DNA from 4 places in the Streptomyces sp. NPDC058375 genome. Region 4 is predicted to be linked to each of the others. Evidence: riboswitches for the same ligand, from Rfam matches in the RefSeq annotation. Region 4 holds a riboswitch; each other region holds the start of a gene.

What was found. Region 4 has a riboswitch for cyclic di-AMP ahead of ACFWM7_RS18370 (NlpC/P60 family protein). Riboswitches for the same ligand answer to the same signal wherever they lie in the genome.
Region 1: linked by a shared signal. The riboswitch ahead of ACFWM7_RS17020 (M23 family metallopeptidase) and the one ahead of ACFWM7_RS18370 (NlpC/P60 family protein) in region 4 are both predicted to bind cyclic di-AMP.
Region 2: linked by a shared signal. The riboswitch ahead of ACFWM7_RS15990 (M23 family metallopeptidase) and the one ahead of ACFWM7_RS18370 (NlpC/P60 family protein) in region 4 are both predicted to bind cyclic di-AMP.
Region 3: linked by a shared signal. The riboswitch ahead of ACFWM7_RS11560 (C40 family peptidase) and the one ahead of ACFWM7_RS18370 (NlpC/P60 family protein) in region 4 are both predicted to bind cyclic di-AMP.

What each region holds. Positions count from the first base shown of each region.
Region 1 is NZ_JBHXJG010000091.1:6,311-10,248, forward strand. It holds gene ACFWM7_RS17015 (GntR family transcriptional regulator) at 1-551, opposite strand, end outside; gene ACFWM7_RS17020 (M23 family metallopeptidase) at 727-1,548, opposite strand; cyclic di-AMP (ydaO/yuaA leader) riboswitch at 1,563-1,730, opposite strand; gene ACFWM7_RS17025 (M16 family metallopeptidase) at 1,955-3,325, opposite strand; gene ACFWM7_RS17030 (M16 family metallopeptidase) at 3,352-3,938, opposite strand, start outside.
Region 2 is NZ_JBHXJG010000082.1:22,787-26,724, reverse strand. It holds gene ACFWM7_RS16000 (MerR family transcriptional regulator) at 1-228, shown strand, start outside; gene ACFWM7_RS15995 (PP2C family protein-serine/threonine phosphatase) at 371-1,594, shown strand; cyclic di-AMP (ydaO/yuaA leader) riboswitch at 1,805-1,957, shown strand; gene ACFWM7_RS15990 (M23 family metallopeptidase) at 1,969-3,000, shown strand; gene ACFWM7_RS15985 (aldo/keto reductase) at 3,149-3,938, shown strand, end outside.
Region 3 is NZ_JBHXJG010000051.1:510-4,447, reverse strand. It holds gene ACFWM7_RS11575 (ATP-binding protein) at 1-247, shown strand, start outside; gene ACFWM7_RS11570 (LysR family transcriptional regulator) at 177-1,220, opposite strand; gene ACFWM7_RS11565 (LysE family translocator) at 1,295-1,978, shown strand; gene ACFWM7_RS11560 (C40 family peptidase) at 2,063-2,533, opposite strand; cyclic di-AMP (ydaO/yuaA leader) riboswitch at 2,537-2,720, opposite strand; gene ACFWM7_RS11555 (hypothetical protein) at 3,034-3,339, opposite strand; gene ACFWM7_RS11550 (ATP-dependent Clp protease proteolytic subunit) at 3,392-3,938, opposite strand, start outside.
Region 4 is NZ_JBHXJG010000102.1:20,086-24,023, reverse strand. It holds gene pcrA (DNA helicase PcrA) at 1-1,798, opposite strand, end outside; cyclic di-AMP (ydaO/yuaA leader) riboswitch at 2,057-2,223, shown strand; gene ACFWM7_RS18370 (NlpC/P60 family protein) at 2,231-3,424, shown strand; gene ACFWM7_RS18365 (hypothetical protein) at 3,479-3,832, opposite strand.

The DNA of each region.
Region 1 (3,938 bases), on a different contig from region 4:
TCGCCGCGCGCCACGGCGTCCACGATCGCGCCGCGCTCGGCCCAGGCGTCGGCCGGGCGGGCCTCCTGCTCGACCGCGTACATCCAGGCGATCTTGTGCCGGAGCTGGGTGAGCAACGCGATGAGCCCGGGGCTGCCGGAGGCCTGGGCGAGGGTCTCGTGGAACCAGCCGCCCAGCGAGCGCAGATCCTCGCCCTCGCCCCGGCGGGCCCGCTCCTGGCCCAGCCTGACCAGGCCGCGGAGCACCTTGAGATGGGCTTCCGTGCGGCGCTGGGCGGCGCGGGCCGCACCCAGTGGCTCCAGGAGCGTCCGCACCTCCAGGAGGTCGGCCGCCTCCTGCACGGTGGGCTCGGCCACACAGGCGCCGGCGTGTCTACGGGTGACCACGAAGCCCTCGGACTCCAGGGTGCGCAGCGCCTCGCGGACCGGGACGCGGGAGACCCCGTAGCGGCGGGCCAGCAACTCCTCGGTGAGGCGGCTGCCGCGCTCGTAGACACCGGAGACGATGTCGTCACGGATTGCCGTGCATACCGAATGCGCGGGAATGCGCATATCCGAACCTCCGCCTTGATCCCCGCGAAACGCGGCCGCCCGACGTCTGTTCCGTGACTCTATGACAATCCGTCGGAATTTCCGATGGGAGGTCGGAATCCGTGGATATCTTCACGCCGGAATTGCGAAGGCCCCGGCGGGTGCGGGGCCTTCGGACGGGGTCGTACGGGGTGGGTCAGACGTTGAGGCCGTGCGAGCGCAGGTAGCCGACGGGGTCCATGTCGGAGCCGTAGTCGGGGCTGGTGCGGGCCTCGAAGTGCAGGTGCGGGCCGGTGGAGTTGCCGGTGGAGCCGGAGAGCCCGATCTGCTGGCCGGAGGAGACGCTCTGGCCGACGGAGACGCCGATCGAGGAGAGGTGGCCGTACTGGGTGTACGTGCCGTCCGTCATCCGGAGCACGATGTTGTTGCCGTACGCGCCGCCCCAGCCGGCCTCGACGACCGTGCCGGCGCCGACCGCGACGACGGAACTGCCGGAGGCGGCCTGGAAGTCCACGCCGGAGTGGCTGCCGGAGGACCAGAGGGAGCCGCCGGTGTTGTAGCCGGTGGTGACGTGAGAGCCGGCCACCGGGAGGTGGAAGGCGTTCAGCCGGGCGCGCTCGGCGGCGCGGGCGGCACGGGCCTTCTCCTCGCGGACCTCCTTGGCGCGGGCCTCGGCCTTGCGCTCGGCCTCGGCCTCGGCCTTCGCCTTGGCCTTGGCGGCCTTCTCGCGGGCCTCGGCGGCGGCCTTGGCCTTCGCCTTCGCGACCGCCTCGGCCTGCTGCTTCTGGGCGTGGGCCTGGGCGTCGATCTGCTCGGCGAGGGTGGCGTCGAGGGAGATGGCCTGGGTGAGGCCGGTGTCGGCGACCTTGGCGGCCTCGGTGTCCGCGGCGAGGGCCGGGGAGGACAGCGAGCCGATGACTCCGGTGGTGGCCAGGGCCGCGATGCCGGCGACGTGGGCGCTCCGGCGCGTGAGGCGGCTCGGGGCACGGTGCTTCCCGGTGGCACGGGTGAACGCCATGGAGGGGCTGGTTCCTTTCCTTCCTTCTCGCCTACCGGGTTAGCTGACGGGTTCGGAGCAGGAAGGTCTCCTACGGATCCCCGCGCCGGTTCGCGGCACGGGCCTCCGATTCACCCCAGGGACTGCGTTGGGTCCCCGGCTCCCCAGGCTCGCGCCTGACGGGGACTCGGCGATGACTGCCCGGCGCCGCGGGTGCGGCATACGGGTGACGGACAGCCGAGCCGACGCTAGGCGGGACGACTTCCCCGCACCAAACGGACAAGGGGATTTGTCGCGCATCCCACAGGGCAGACAGGCAACCTCTGCCACGAAGGGGGTGAAGTTCACCAAACGGGCAAAAGCGCAGGACCCCGGCGAATTTTCTTTCGTCGGGGTCCTGTTCACGGCAGTGGGCCGCAACGGTGTGTCAGCCGGTGACGACGGACACCTCTCCGATGCCGAGGGCCTTCACCGGCTCCTCGATCTGCGCGGCGTCCCCCACGAGGACCGTGACCAGCCGGTCCACCGGGAAGGCGCTGACCACCGCGGCGGTCGCCTCGACGGTGCCGGTCTCGGCGAGCCGGGCGTAGAGGTGGGCCTGGTAGTCGTCGGGGAGGTGCTGCTCGACCTGGTCGGCCAGCGTGCTCGCGACGGAGGCGGCGGTCTCGAACTTCAGCGGGGCGACGCCCACCAGGTTCTGCACGGCCGTCTCGCGCTCGGCGTCGGTCAGCCCCTCGGCGGCCAGCGTCCGCAGGACCTTCCAGAGGTCGTCCAGGGCCGGTCCGGTGGACTCGGTGTCCACCGAGCCGCTGATCGCGAGCATCGCCGCGCCGCCCGAGTCGGGGCCGGAGGAGCGCAGCACCTGGGCGAAGGCGCGCACCCCGTAGGTGTAGCCCTTCTCCTCGCGCAGCACCCGGTCGAGACGGGAGGTGAGGGTGCCGCCCAGGCAGTACGTACCGAGCACCTGAGCGGGCCACACGCGCTCGTGGCGGTCGGCGCCGATCCGGCCGATCAGCAGCTGGGTCTGGACCGCGCCGGGGCGGTCCACGATGACCACGCGACCGGTGTCGTCCGCCGTGATGGGCGGCACCGGGCGGGCCTGGCCCGCGTTGCCCGACCAGTCTCCGAGGGTCTCCGCCAGCAGCGCGTCCAGGTCGATGCCGGTGAGGTCGCCGACGATCACGGCCGTCGCGGTGGACGGGCGGATGTGGGCGTCGAAGAAGGCGCGGACGGCGGCCTGGTCGATCCGCCGGACCGTCTCCTCGGTGCCCAGACGCGGGCGGGACATCCGGGCGGTGGCCGGGAACAGCTCCTTGGAGAGCTGCTTGGCGGCGCGCCGGGACGGGTTGGCGTGCTCGTGCGGGATCTCGTCGAGGCGGTTGCCCACCAGGCGCTCGATCTCGCTCTCGGTGAAGGCGGGGGCCCGGAGCGCCTCGGCGACCAGCCCGAGCGCCTTGGCCAGCCGGGAGGCGGGAACCTCCAGGGAGACCCGGACGCCGGGGTGGTCGGCGTGCGCGTCGAGCGTGGCGCCGCAGCGCTCCAGCTCGGCGGCGAACTCCTCGGCGCTGCGCTTGTCGGTGCCCTCGGAGAGCGCCCGCGACATGATCGTGGCCACGCCGTCCAGGCCCTCGGGCTCGGCCTCCAGCGGCGCGTCCAGGAAGATTTCCACGGCGACGACCTTCTGGCCGGGGCGGTGGCAGCGCAGCACGGTCAGCCCGTTGGGCAGGGCGCCGCGTTCGGGCGCCGGGAAGGCCCAGGGGCGGGCCGTGCCGGCGGTGGGCTGCGGGTGGAACTCCATGGCTACTCCAGTCACGGCGGCGTCGCTCACTTGTCCGCCCCCTCGGGCGCGTCAGTGGCCTCTTCGGCATCCTCGTCCGCCTCGTCGGCCGGCTCGATGGGCTCGTAGACCAGCACCGCCCGGTTGTCGGGGCGCAGGGCTGCCTCGGCCGCCGCGCGCACCTCCTCGGCGGTGACGTCCAGGACGCGGCCCACGGCGGTCAGGGCGAGCTGCGGGTCACCGAACAGGACGGCGTAACGGCACAGTTCGTCGGCGCGGCCGGCGACCGTGCCGAGCCGGTCGAGCCACTCGCGCTCCAACTGCGCCTGGGCCCGCTCCATTTCCTCGGGGGTGGGCCCCTCGGCGGCGAACCGGGCCAGCTCCTCGTCGACGGCGGCCTCGATCGTCTCCACCTCGACACCGCCGGAGGTCTTCACGTCCAGCCAGCCCAGCGAGGGCGCCCCGGCGAGCCGCAGCAGCCCGAAGCCCGCCGCCACCGCCGTACGGTCGCGGCGGACCAGGCGGTTGTGCAGCCGGGAGGACTCGCCGCCGCCGAGCACGGTGAGCGCCAGGTCGGCGGCGTCGCAGGCGCGGGTGCCGTCGTGCGGGAGGCGGTAGGCGGCCATCAGGGCGC
Region 2 (3,938 bases), on a different contig from region 4:
GAGGCCGGCCTAGCCGCCGACGGGCCCGAGGCGCAGGAGCTCGCTCGGCGGCACTGCGCGTGGCTGTCCTCGGCCAAGGAACCCAGCCGTTCGTATGTGATCGGGCTCGGGGAGATGTATGTCGCGGACCCGCGCTTCGGAAGGAACTACGATCGCTACGGGGACGGCACCGCCGCCTTCGTACGGGACGCACTGACGGTCTACGCGCAGCACCGGCTCTCCGACTGACCACGGCCGGCCGGGCCGCCATCCGCAGGTCCCCCTATTCGGCCGATGCCCGGTCGCCGCTCGGCGCGGCTCCGGGAAGCCTGGACGGGGCGCGGTACCGTCCGCAGCCGTGGGTGGACCGGGCAGGAGTGCACAGGTGGGGATGGCCGAGAGACGGCGCAGCGGCACGGTGGGGAACGTCGACGCCGTGGGCCGTGTGGTGTTCGGCTCCCGGGAGGGCGAGCTGACACCCGGCGGGCGGGGCACCGGGCGGTTCATCCGGACGCTGCCCGCCCTGCTGATCATCGGCGGGCTGCTCTTCGACTCGCTGGCCCCGCCCAACTTCACCGCCGTCCCCCTCTTCGTCGCGGCCCCGCTGATCGCCGCCCCGTTCTTCTCGCTGTCCCGGACCGTCCGCACCGGGATCGCCGCGGTCGTCTCCGTCACCGTGATGCGGATCTCCGACGGGACGTCCACCCAGGTGGTCCCGGTCATCGAGATGATCACCGTGCTCACGGGCTCGGTGCTGGCCCTCGTCATCAACGGCGTCGTGCGGCGCGGCAACGACCAGCTCGCCTCGGCCCGTGCCGTCGCCGAGACCGCCATGCGGGCCGTGCTGCCGACGCCGGCCGAGCGGATCGGCGGGCTGCAGGTGGCCGCGCGGTACGAGGCGGCGCAGGCGGACGAGTTCGTGGGCGGCGACCTGTACGCCGTCGCGGACACCCCGTACGGCGTACGGGTCGTGGTCGGCGACGTCCGCGGCAAGGGGCTGGGCGCCGTCGGAACGGTGGCGGTGATCATCGGGGCGTTCCGGGAGGCCGCCGAGCAGGAGCGTTCGCTGGAGGGCGTGGCCCAGCGGCTGGAGCGGGCGCTGGCCCGGGAAGGGACGCGGCGGTACGGGCTGGACGCCATGGAGGGGTTCATCACCGCCGTACTGGCCGAGATCCCGCCCGGGGCGGCCACGGTCCGCCTGGTCAACCGCGGCCACCCCGAGCCGATCCTGCTCCACGCGGACGGCGCCCTGGAGGTGCTGGCGCCCTCGGTGCCCGCGCTGCCGCTGGGGATGGACCTGGGGGTGTGGCCGGACCGGGCCGACGAGTGGGCGATGCCTCCCGGGGCGACGCTCCTCGCCTTCACGGACGGCCTGTCCGAGGCCCGGGACGCGAACGGGGTCTTCTACGATCCGGCGGCCCGGCTGCGCGGCCGGATCTTCCCGGGGCCGGAGGAGCTGCTGTCGGCGCTGACCGACGACGTACGGCTGCACACCGGCGGGCGGACCACGGACGACATGGCGCTCATCGCGGTCGGCCGGCCGGCGGAGGGGCAGCCCGTGCGCCGGACGACGGTGAAGATCGTGGGCCGGGGCGGTGACACGGTGCGTAACTGAAAGGCGTCGCTCCGCATAACATTTGACGCACTGTCAGAAAAAGGGGTGCGGCTGAGCCCGAGTCAAGTCGCCCGATTCCACCCACTTGTGCCCCGTACATCCCCTCCCTGTTCGTTAATGATCAACAGGAACAGCTTGGAATCGGGCCCGTGCGTCTATTAACGTTCGATAACGCAGCGCGGTCGTCACAGCCGTCGTCAGAGACGGCGCCGCGCGCGAGCGCCGAATTCCGCAAGGGAACCGGGGAACCACCTACATGGGGTGAATCGGACGCCTGCGTCTCGTGAGAGGCGGAGGGGCCCGTAGGAGACCTTCCTGCTCCGAACCCGTCAGCTAACCCGGTAGGCGAGAAGGAAGGAAAGGAGTGCGCCCACGTGGCGTCCAACAAGCCTGCCCCTGAGGCCCCGTCACCCTTCAGCACCGACATCTACGGTGGCGCGGAGCAGTCAGTGGGGGAGTGGAATCCCACCGAGGAGTCCATCCGTCCCGTGCGCGGCAGGCACCGCGTAGCCAAGCAGCGTGGTCTGGCCCGTAGCTCCACCGTCCTCGGGGTCGGCGTCATAGCGGCCGTCGGAGCGGGTGGCATGGCCACCGCTCAGAACAAGGCACCGGTCTCCATCTCTCTTCCCGATTCCATCGCGGACAACCTTCCCGACGCCAAGTCCCTCCCCGGCGTCGGGTCCTTCATGTCCGACGACGCGGAGGCCGTCCCGGTCGCCGCGGCCGCGCCGCTCACCACCGCCGGGCTCACCAGCGCCGAGGCCGAGCAGGGCACCGACGCCGGCGAGGCGCTGCGCACCCGGATCCTCCAGCAGGCCGAGCAGCAGCAGGCCAGCGCCGACGCCGACGCCAGGGCCGCCGCCGAGAAGGCCGCGGCCGAGAAGGCGGCGGAGGAGGCCAAGAAGCAGCAGGACGAGGCCGAGGCCGAAGCCGCCGCGAAGAAGAAGGCCGCGGAGGAAGCGGCGAAGAAGAAGGCGGAGGAGGAGCGTCTCGCCAAGCTCGCCGCCAGCTTCTCGCTGCCCGCCTCCTCCTACACGATCAGCTCGACCTACGGTCAGTCCGGCGCGATGTGGTCCTCCGGCCAGCACACCGGCCTGGACTTCGCCGGGGCGGCCGGTTCGCCGCTCAAGGCCGTGCACAGCGGCACGATCACGTCGGCCGGCTGGTCCGGATCCTACGGCTACCGCACGGTTCTCCAGCTCGATGACGGCACGGAGATCTGGTACGCCCACCAGTCCTCGATCGACGTCTCGGTCGGCCAGAAGGTCACCACCGGCGAGACCATCGGCCGCATGGGCGCCACCGGCAACGTGACCGGCGTCCACCTCCACATGGAGGTCCGCACCGCGGGCGGCTCCGCGATGGACCCGATGGCCTGGCTGACCAGCAAGGGCCTCTCGGTCTGACACCCGCCGCCCCCGCGAGGACGGCACCCCCCTGAAACCCCGGCAGCCCTGACGCACACCCCCCGACGTCAGGGCTGCCGGTCTGTCCGGCGACCGGCGGGGCCAGGGGGCGGAATATGTGGCTCCGCCACCGCCGTTGAACACCCACATGACTTCTCTGCGCACGCTCGGCAGCTCCGACCTCCAGGTCTTCCCCCTCTCCCTCGGCGGCAACGTCTTCGGCTGGACGGCGGACGAGGAACAGTCCTTCGCCGTCCTGGACGCGTACGCCGCGGCCGGCGGCAACTTCGTCGACACCGCCGACGCGTACTCCGCCTGGGTCGAGGGCAACCACGGCGGCGAATCCGAGACCGTCATCGGCAAGTGGCTCGCTTCCCGCTCCAACCGGTCCGACATCGTCCTCGCCACCAAGGCCGGCGCCCACCCCGACTACAAGGGGCTCTCCGCCGCCACCGTCAAGGGCGCGGCCGAGCAGTCGCTGCGCCGCCTCGGCACCGACCACATCGACCTCTACTACACGCACTTCGACGACGAGACCGTCCCGGTCGAGGAGATCATCACCGCCCTCGACCAGCTGGTGAAGGAGGGCAAGGTGCGCCATATCGCTGCCTCCAACATCAGTCCGGAACGGCTGCGGGCCTCCCTCGACTTCTCCGAGCGCGAGGGCCTCGCCCGGTACGTCGCGCTCCAGCCGCACTACAACCTCGTCTCCCGCGACACCTACGAAGGTCCTCTCCAGGACACCGCGGCCGACGCCGGCCTCGCCGCCGTCCCGTACTACGCGCTCGCCTCCGGCTTCCTCACCGGCAAGTACCGCCCCGGCGCGAACGTGGACAGCGCGCGCTCCGCGAAGGCCGGCGGCCACCTGGAGTCGGAACGCGGCCGCAAGGTGCTGGCCGCCCTCGACCGGGTCGCCGGCGACCGGAACGCCGAGATCG
Region 3 (3,938 bases), on a different contig from region 4:
GTCGCCCACCTTCACCGTGGACCTGCGCCTGGAACGCGACGAGGAGCTGTATCTCGGCGTCACGGACAGTCACCCCCGCTGGCCCCAGCGACTGCCCGCCGCCGTACGGCAGGACAACGGCCGGGGCATGGTCATCATCCGGACCCTGGCCAAGGAGCGCGGCGGGCGGCTCCAGGTCACCCCGACCGCCGAGGGCGGCAAGACGGTCTGGATCGCGCTCCCGTGGGTCGTGGCCCTTCAGGGCTGATCCCGGCGGGGCACGGGGAAGCGCCGGGGGCGTCAGCCCGCGGGCGGCCGGTTCGTCGGCGCTGCCGTGCCCCGCGGCCGAAGCCGCTGCGCAGCAGCGCGAGCAGCGTCGAGGCGGCCGCGCTCGACCGCTCGCCCCGGTGCACGACCGAGATGGTCCGGCGGAACGACGCGGGCTCCAGCCGCCGGACCGACAGCGGGGCCGACGCCATCGAGGCGACCATCTCCGGGACCACCGCCACCCCGAGCCCCGCACTGACCAGCGCGCACACCAGCGCGTACCCGGGCGACTCGCAGACCACCGCGGGCGTAGCCCCGGCCTTCGCGAGCGCGCTCTCGACCCCGCGCCGGGGCGGATGGGTGGGCGCGCTGCTGATCAGCGGCCGCCCCGCCAGCTCGCCGACCGGCAGCCGCCCAGTGCCCTCGGTGAGCCGGTGGCCCACCGAGGTGACCAGCACCAGCTCCTCGACCAGGACGGGGTCGACGAACACCCCCGCCGGCGGAGACGCGACCGCCCCCGGCTCGTAGGCGTGGGTCAGGGCGAGGTCCACCTCGCCCGCGGCCACGGCGGCGATCCCGCCGGGTGGTTCGTGGTGGGCGACGGCCAGCTCGACCTCGGGGTGGGCCCGCCGGAACGCGCTCAGGACCGGGGGCAGCAGATGGATCCCGGCCGTCGTGAACGTCCCCACCCGCAGCCTGCCGCCTGAGAGCCCGGCCAACTGCGCCAGCTCGTGCCGCGCCTGGTCCAGTTCGTCCAGCACCCGCCGGGCCCGGCCCGCCAGCAGCTCGCCCGCCGCCGTCAGCCGCGCCCCGCGATGGTGGCGCACCAGCAGCGCAGCCCCGGCCTCCCGCTCCAGCTTGGCCAGCTGCTGCGAGAGCGCGGGCGCGGTATAGCCCAGGCGGGCGGCGGCCCGGGTGATCGAACCGGCCTCCGCCACCGCCACGAGTGCCGCGAGCCGTGTCGGGTCGTACATGAAAGCGTTCCTTTAGACAGACCCAGAAGATTGCAAGTACACGCTAAAGGCTCCGCAGGTCCAAGGTGGACCTCATGGACGCACAACTGATCGCCTTCACGGGGGTCGCCGCCGGCATGGTCGCGCTGCCCGGCGCCGACTTCACCGTCGTCGTACGCAATGCCCTGGCCTCGCGCACCGCCGGCCTGGCCAGTGCGTTCGGCGTCGCCGGGGGACTGCTGGTGCACACCGCCCTCGCGGTCGCCGGACTCGCCGCGGTGCTGGTGACGATGCCCGTGCTCTTCCGCACCGTCCAACTGCTCGGCGGTGCGTACGTGCTCTACCTCGGGATCAGCGCGCTGTACGCGATCCGCCGCCGGCCCGCACAGGACAGCTCCGGTGAGCCGTCCGGCACGCCCGGCGACCCGCCCTCCGGTACGCCGGAGGGCGCGCCGGGGCGGCGAGTGCCCGGGGATTTCGGGCGCGCGCTGCGCCAGGGGTTCCTGACCAACGCGCTCAACCCGAAGGCCCCGGTCCTCTTCCTCAGCCTCCTGCCGCAGTTCGTGCCCCACGGTCAGCCGCCGCTGCCCCGGACCCTGTTGCTCGCGGCCCTCGTGGTGGTGCTGGCGCTGATCTGGTTCCCGGCCGTGGCCCTGCTCGTGGACCGGCTGGGCCGGTGGCTGCGTCGACCGCGTACCGCCCGCGCCATCGAGGGCGGCAGCGGTGTGGCGCTCACCGGTCTGGGACTCGCCCTGGTCACCGGCCCATTGCTGCGCTGAGGCCGGCCGCACGGCAAGAGCGCCGTACGGGAGGAGCATCCGCACGGAAGGGGTGCCCGCACGGAAAGAGCGTCCGGTCGGGGGTCAGCGGACCCGTCCGTACCAGACGCTCTTGGACCAGATTTTCGCCAGTCGCACCACGTCCCCCGATTTGGGGGAGTGCCAGATCTTCCCGGCCCCGGCGTAGATGCCCACGTGGTAGACGCTGCGCCCCGAATGGAAGAAGACGAGGTCGCCGCGTTTGCGCTGTGACTTCGCGATATGGCGGGTCTTGTTGTACTGCTGCTGTGCCGTGCGGGGAAGCTTCTTGCCGGCCTTCTTGAACGAGTAGAGCGTCAGGCCCGAACAGTCGAAGCGGCTGGGGCCGGCCGCTCCGTATTTGTAGGGAGCGCCCTTCTTCGACGCGGCGACCTTCAAAGCCTTCGTCGAGTGGGCGGCGGCCTCGGCTTCACTCACCATGCCGGGCGCCAGCATCGTGGACGTCACGGCCAGGGTGAGCACCGAAGCCGTACCGAACCGGGCGAACAGAGACGGGACATGAACCTGCGCAGACATGCGCAACCCTTCGTCAGCCGCCTGTGAAGGATGACCTGTCGGGTTCGGGCTGGCGAAGTTGCCCGGCCGCTCGACGCGGCTTCACCCCGAGGGCTTCCCGGTCTCCCGGTCGGCCCGTTGTGCTCGGGTCCTCCACTCCTGCCGATCCACTTCTGTCGACCAGTCATCCGGACGGCGGCAGGACTCGGCGTCCGCCCGGACCGCCCCGCCGCGGTGGCGGGGGCTTGTCGTCCCAGGGATCTTGACGCACTCCGTGCCGGATTTCCGAGTTGAAACGGTGGTTTGTGAGTCTCCTCACCACTGATCCATTCAGGTGGCCAGGCCGGATTCGCGCCCGCCGATGAGCCCGGCGCACACCCTCGTACCAGCGACGAAAGGGTGCATTTCGAGTACGGTCCGGACGTCGAGCGCAAGTTGGGCCGTCGCTCGCGCGGGTGATCTCCTACGCCGAACGAGCGAGGCAAATCGGTCACGGGACCGGGCGTGTCGTGCGGAGCGGGTCAGTTCACCGTCGGCGGCATCGCGACCCGACCCGCCCGCCGCTCCCCGTCCAGGACGCGCAGCGCCCGCGCCAGGGTGGCGGCGTGGAGCCGCGACTCGCCGCGCTCGTGCATCAGGGCCAGGGCGTCGCGCAGGGCCGCAGCCCCGGAGGCCAGGGCCTGGGCGGCCCGCAGTGCGCTGTAGGTGTCGCCGCCGTGGGCCGGGTTGATCCGGCCCATCTGGTCGAGCACGGCCAGATAGCGGTCGACGAACTCGCCCTCGGCCCGGGTCAGTGCGGGCAGGGGCGGGAACTCAGGTGGCTCCATCGGCGTTTCACCTCGCGTCGTACGGCGGCCGGTCGTACGGCGGCCGGATGGGTCAGCGGTTCTCCACGACGTGGTCGATCAGGCCGTGGTCGAGGGCGGCCTTGGCGTCGAGGATGGTGTCGCGCTCGATGTCGGCGGTGATCTGCTGCGCGGTCCGCCCCGTGTGCCGGACCAGCATGGCCGCGAACATCTCGCGGGTGCGCACCAGTTCGCGCGCGTGGATCTCCAGGTCGGACGGCTGGCCCCGCAACGGCTCCTCCAGTGCGGGCTGCTGAATGACTACCCGCGCGCCGGGCAGTGCATGTCGACGCCCCTTCGCGCCGGCCGCCAGCAGGGCCGCCGCGTAGGAGCCCGCCTGCCCCAGGCAGAAGGTCTCCACCTCGCAGGTCAGGAACCGCATCGTGTCGTAGACCGCCGCCATCGCCTGGAACGTGCCGCCGGGGGAGTTGATGTAGAGCGACAGGGGCCGGTCCGGATCGGCGTGCTCCAGATACATGAGCTGGGCGATGAGGTCGCTCGCGGCGGTGTCGTCGATCGGGCTCCCGAGGAAGACGATCCGCTCGGACAGCAGCTTGGAGTACGGGTCCAGCGTCCGGGTT
Region 4 (3,938 bases):
TGCCCGCGCCCTCCTCGTCGCCGCGCTCCTGCTCGAATTCGAGGGCGACGGCGGCGAGTTCCTGGAGGTTCTCGATCCGGGTCTCGTCCTGCGGGTCGGTGGATGCCTGGAGCTCGGCGAGATAACCCGTACGCTCCAGGACGGCTTCCAGCACGACGGCGGGTCCGGCGCCGGACTCGACGATCGTGCGCAGCTCCTCCATCAGCGTGTTGAAGCGCTTGACGGCGTTGGACGAGCGGGCGGCCATGCCGTACGCCTCGTCGACGCGGCGCAGCGCCTGCGGGAAGGAGATCTTCTCGCGCATCGACAGGGCGTCGATCATGGCTTCGGCGCGGTCGCCGATGCCGCGCTTGGGGACGTTGAGGATGCGGCGGAGCGGGACGGTGTCCTCGGGATTGGCGAGGACCCGGAGGTAGGCCAGGACGTCCCGGACCTCCTTGCGCTCGTAGAAGCGCACGCCGCCGACGACCTTGTAGGGCAGGCCGACGCGGATGAAGATCTCTTCGAAGACACGGGACTGGGCGTTGGTGCGGTAGAAGACGGCGACGTCGCCCGCCTTGGCGTCGCCCGCGTCGGTGAGCCGGTCGATCTCGTCGGCGACGAACTGCGCCTCGTCGTGCTCGGTGTCGGCGACATAGCCGGTGATGCGGGCGCCGGAGCCGGCGTTGGTCCAGAGGTTCTTCGGGCGGCGGCTCTCGTTGCGCTCGATGACGGCGTTGGCGGCGGTGAGGATCGTCTGCGTGGAGCGGTAGTTCTGCTCCAGCAGGATCGTCGTCGCGCTCGGGTAGTCCTCCTCGAACTGGAGGATGTTGCGGATGGTCGCGCCCCGGAAGGCGTAGATCGACTGGTCCGCGTCACCGACCACGCACAGCTCGGCGGGGGCGTCGTTCTCCCCGGCGGGGCCGACCAGCTCACGGACCAGCGTGTACTGGGCGTGGTTGGTGTCCTGGTACTCGTCGACGAGGACGTGGCGGAAGCGGCGGCGGTAGTGCTCGGCGACGTCCGGGAAGGCCTGGAGGAGGTGGACCGTCGTCATGATGATGTCGTCGAAGTCCAGGGCGTTGGCCTCGCGGAGGCGGGCCTGGTAGAGCGCGTACGCCTGGGCGAGGGTCTTCTCGAAACCATCCGCTGCCTGCCCCGCGAAGGTCTCCTCGTCGATGAGCTCGTTCTTGAGGTTGGAGACCTTGGCGGTGAAGGACTTCGGCGGATAGCGCTTGGGGTCCAGGTCCAGATCGCGGCAGACCAGGGCCATCAGACGCTTGGAGTCGGCGGCGTCGTAGATCGAGAACGACGAGGTGAAGCCGAGCTTCTTCGACTCGCGGCGCAGGATGCGGACGCACGCGCTGTGGAAGGTCATGACCCACATGGCGTTGGCACGCGGGCCCACGAGCTGCTCGACGCGCTCCTTCATCTCACCGGCGGCCTTGTTGGTGAAGGTGATCGCGAGGATCTGCCCGGGGTGCGTACCGCGCTCGGCCAGCAGGTGGGCGATGCGGTGGGTGAGCACCCGGGTCTTGCCGGAGCCGGCCCCGGCAACGATGAGCAGCGGGGATCCGGCGTGCACGACGGCGGCGCGCTGCTCGGTGTTGAGCCCGTCGAGCAGCGCGGCGGAGTCGATCGCCGGGCGCGGGTGACCGTCGCGGTAGTACCCGTCCCGGGGCGGCGGGGGCGCGTCGTAGACGCCCTCGAAGAGTCCCTCCGGCACCGCTTCGGGCGCGTGGCCCTCGGGGGGCGGCGGGGGGCCGTCCTCCGCGGGCTGGAGGCCGGTCAGGAAGTTGTCGTCAAAGAGGCTGCTCATCGCCTCCCGAGTCTAGGCGGCCGCACTGACAACGTTCGGCCGAAGGCCGGAAGGGGCGGTTCTCACCCGTACGCACGGAGAGCGGACGTCCACGTTCCGTGAAGGAGTGCCCGGTCGGAGGGGGTGCGGGCGGCCCGATCCGGAAAGGTCACGAAAATGTATCGGGCATATCGCTCATCGTCCTTCCCAGCGGTGGGCCGGGTTGGCTAGCGTGCTCGGTCAGGTGATCCGTACCTCCCTGAGGCGAACCGCGCCTGACGGACACCTCCGCCGAATCCGTCCTGCCGTCCTGGCCGTTCGGAACCGGGGACCCACACGCAGAACCGGGGTGAATCGGTCCGTGCCCTCGCATCCGGACCGTAGGACAGCCTTCCGTTCCGTCCGAACCCGACAGCTAACCCGGTAGGCGGTCCACGGAAGGAGATGCCGGTCTTGGCATCGCATCGCAAGCCGCGCACGAAGGTGCGCACCACCACCCCTGCCGTCGGGCTGACGACGGCCGCGCTGGCCTCCGTGACGCTGCTCTCCACGCAGAGCGCCACGGCCGCGCCCGCGGAGCCGAAGCCCGCCATCGAGGACGTACAGAAAAAGGTCGACGCCCTGTACCGGCAGGCGGGCACCGCGACCCAGGAGTACAACCGGGCCAAGTCCGCCTCCGCCTCCCAGCAGAAGAAGGTCGACACGCTGCTCTCGGACGTGGCGAAGCGGACGGAGAAGATCAACGAGGCGCGCCGGGCACTGGGCTCCTACGCGGCGGCCCAGTACCGCGACGGGGGCGTCGCGCCCATGGCGACGTTCTTCCTGGCGGAGGACCCGCAGGGGTACTTCGACCAGAGCCGGCTGATGGACCGGGCGACGGAGCGGCAGCAGAAGGCCGTGAGCGAGTTCCGTGCGCAGCAGGCGTCGGCGGCGAAGAAGCGCGCGGAGGCGGTGAAGAGCCTGGAGACCCTCACCGAGACGCAGGCCACGCTCGCCTCCAGCAAGAAGGACGTGCAGGCCAAGCTCACCGAGGCCCGGGGCCTGCTGTCCCGGCTGACCGCCGAGGAGAAGGCGCGGCTGGCGGAGCTGGAGCGCAAGAAGGAGGCCGAGGCGAAGGAGAAGGCGGCGAAGCTGGCCGCCCGCCAGGCCGCCGAGGCGAAGGAGAAGGCCGAGGCCGAGGAGAAGGCCCGCGAGGAGACCGCGAAGGAGTCCGGCGGCGGTTCGGGATCCGGATCGGGCGCCGGTACGGGCACGGGCTCCGGCTCCGGCTCCGGCTCCGGCGCGGGCAGCAGTTACGCCGCCAAGGCGGAGAAGGTGCTGGCCTTCGCCCGCGCCCAGATCGGGAAGCCGTACGTGTGGGGCGCGTCGGGCCCATCCTCGTACGACTGCTCGGGGCTGACGCAGGCGGCCTGGCGCGAGGCGGGCGTGACCCTGCCCCGGACGACCTGGGACCAGGTCGAGGTCGGCACCCGGGTCGCCACGTCCGACCTCCAGCCCGGGGACCTGGTCTTCTTCTACGACGACATCAGCCACGTCGGCATCTACAAGGGCGACGGGATGATGATCCACGCCCCGAAGCCGGGTGCGAACGTGCGCGAGGAGTCGATCTACTACATGCCGATCTACGGGAGCGTGCGCCCGGCGTGACACAGGGCGGGGGCGGCCGGTGACCGGCCGCCCCCGAAAGGTTCAGGTCCGGACTCAGGTCCAGACGGTGGCGATGAAGATGTTGACGACCGTCAGCCCGCCGACCGCCATGAAGGCGCCCTTGTCGACCTTCTCCTCGTCGCGCTTGACGTAGACGAGGGCGAGGATCACGACCAGCAGCGCCAGCTTGATGCCGATCTTGACGTTGTTCACGGTCTGGTCGTCGGCCTGGTTGAGGCCGACGAGGGCGATGCCGGTGACGAGCATGGTCAGGGCCCCGTGGAGCATGGCCGGACCGAAGCGGGCGGTGCCCTCCCCCACGGCCTTCATCTGCGTCAGGAAGCCGCCCAGCAGAGAGGCGATGCCGATGATGTGCAGGGCGACGACAACATTGATGAGTACGTCCATGGCTCGGGAGCCTAGCCATGGCCAAGGTTTTACCTTTCAGTGAGGCAAGCCTTCCTCGATCGCTTTGATCATCCGTGACCGGCGAAACGTCACATCAGGGCAATAG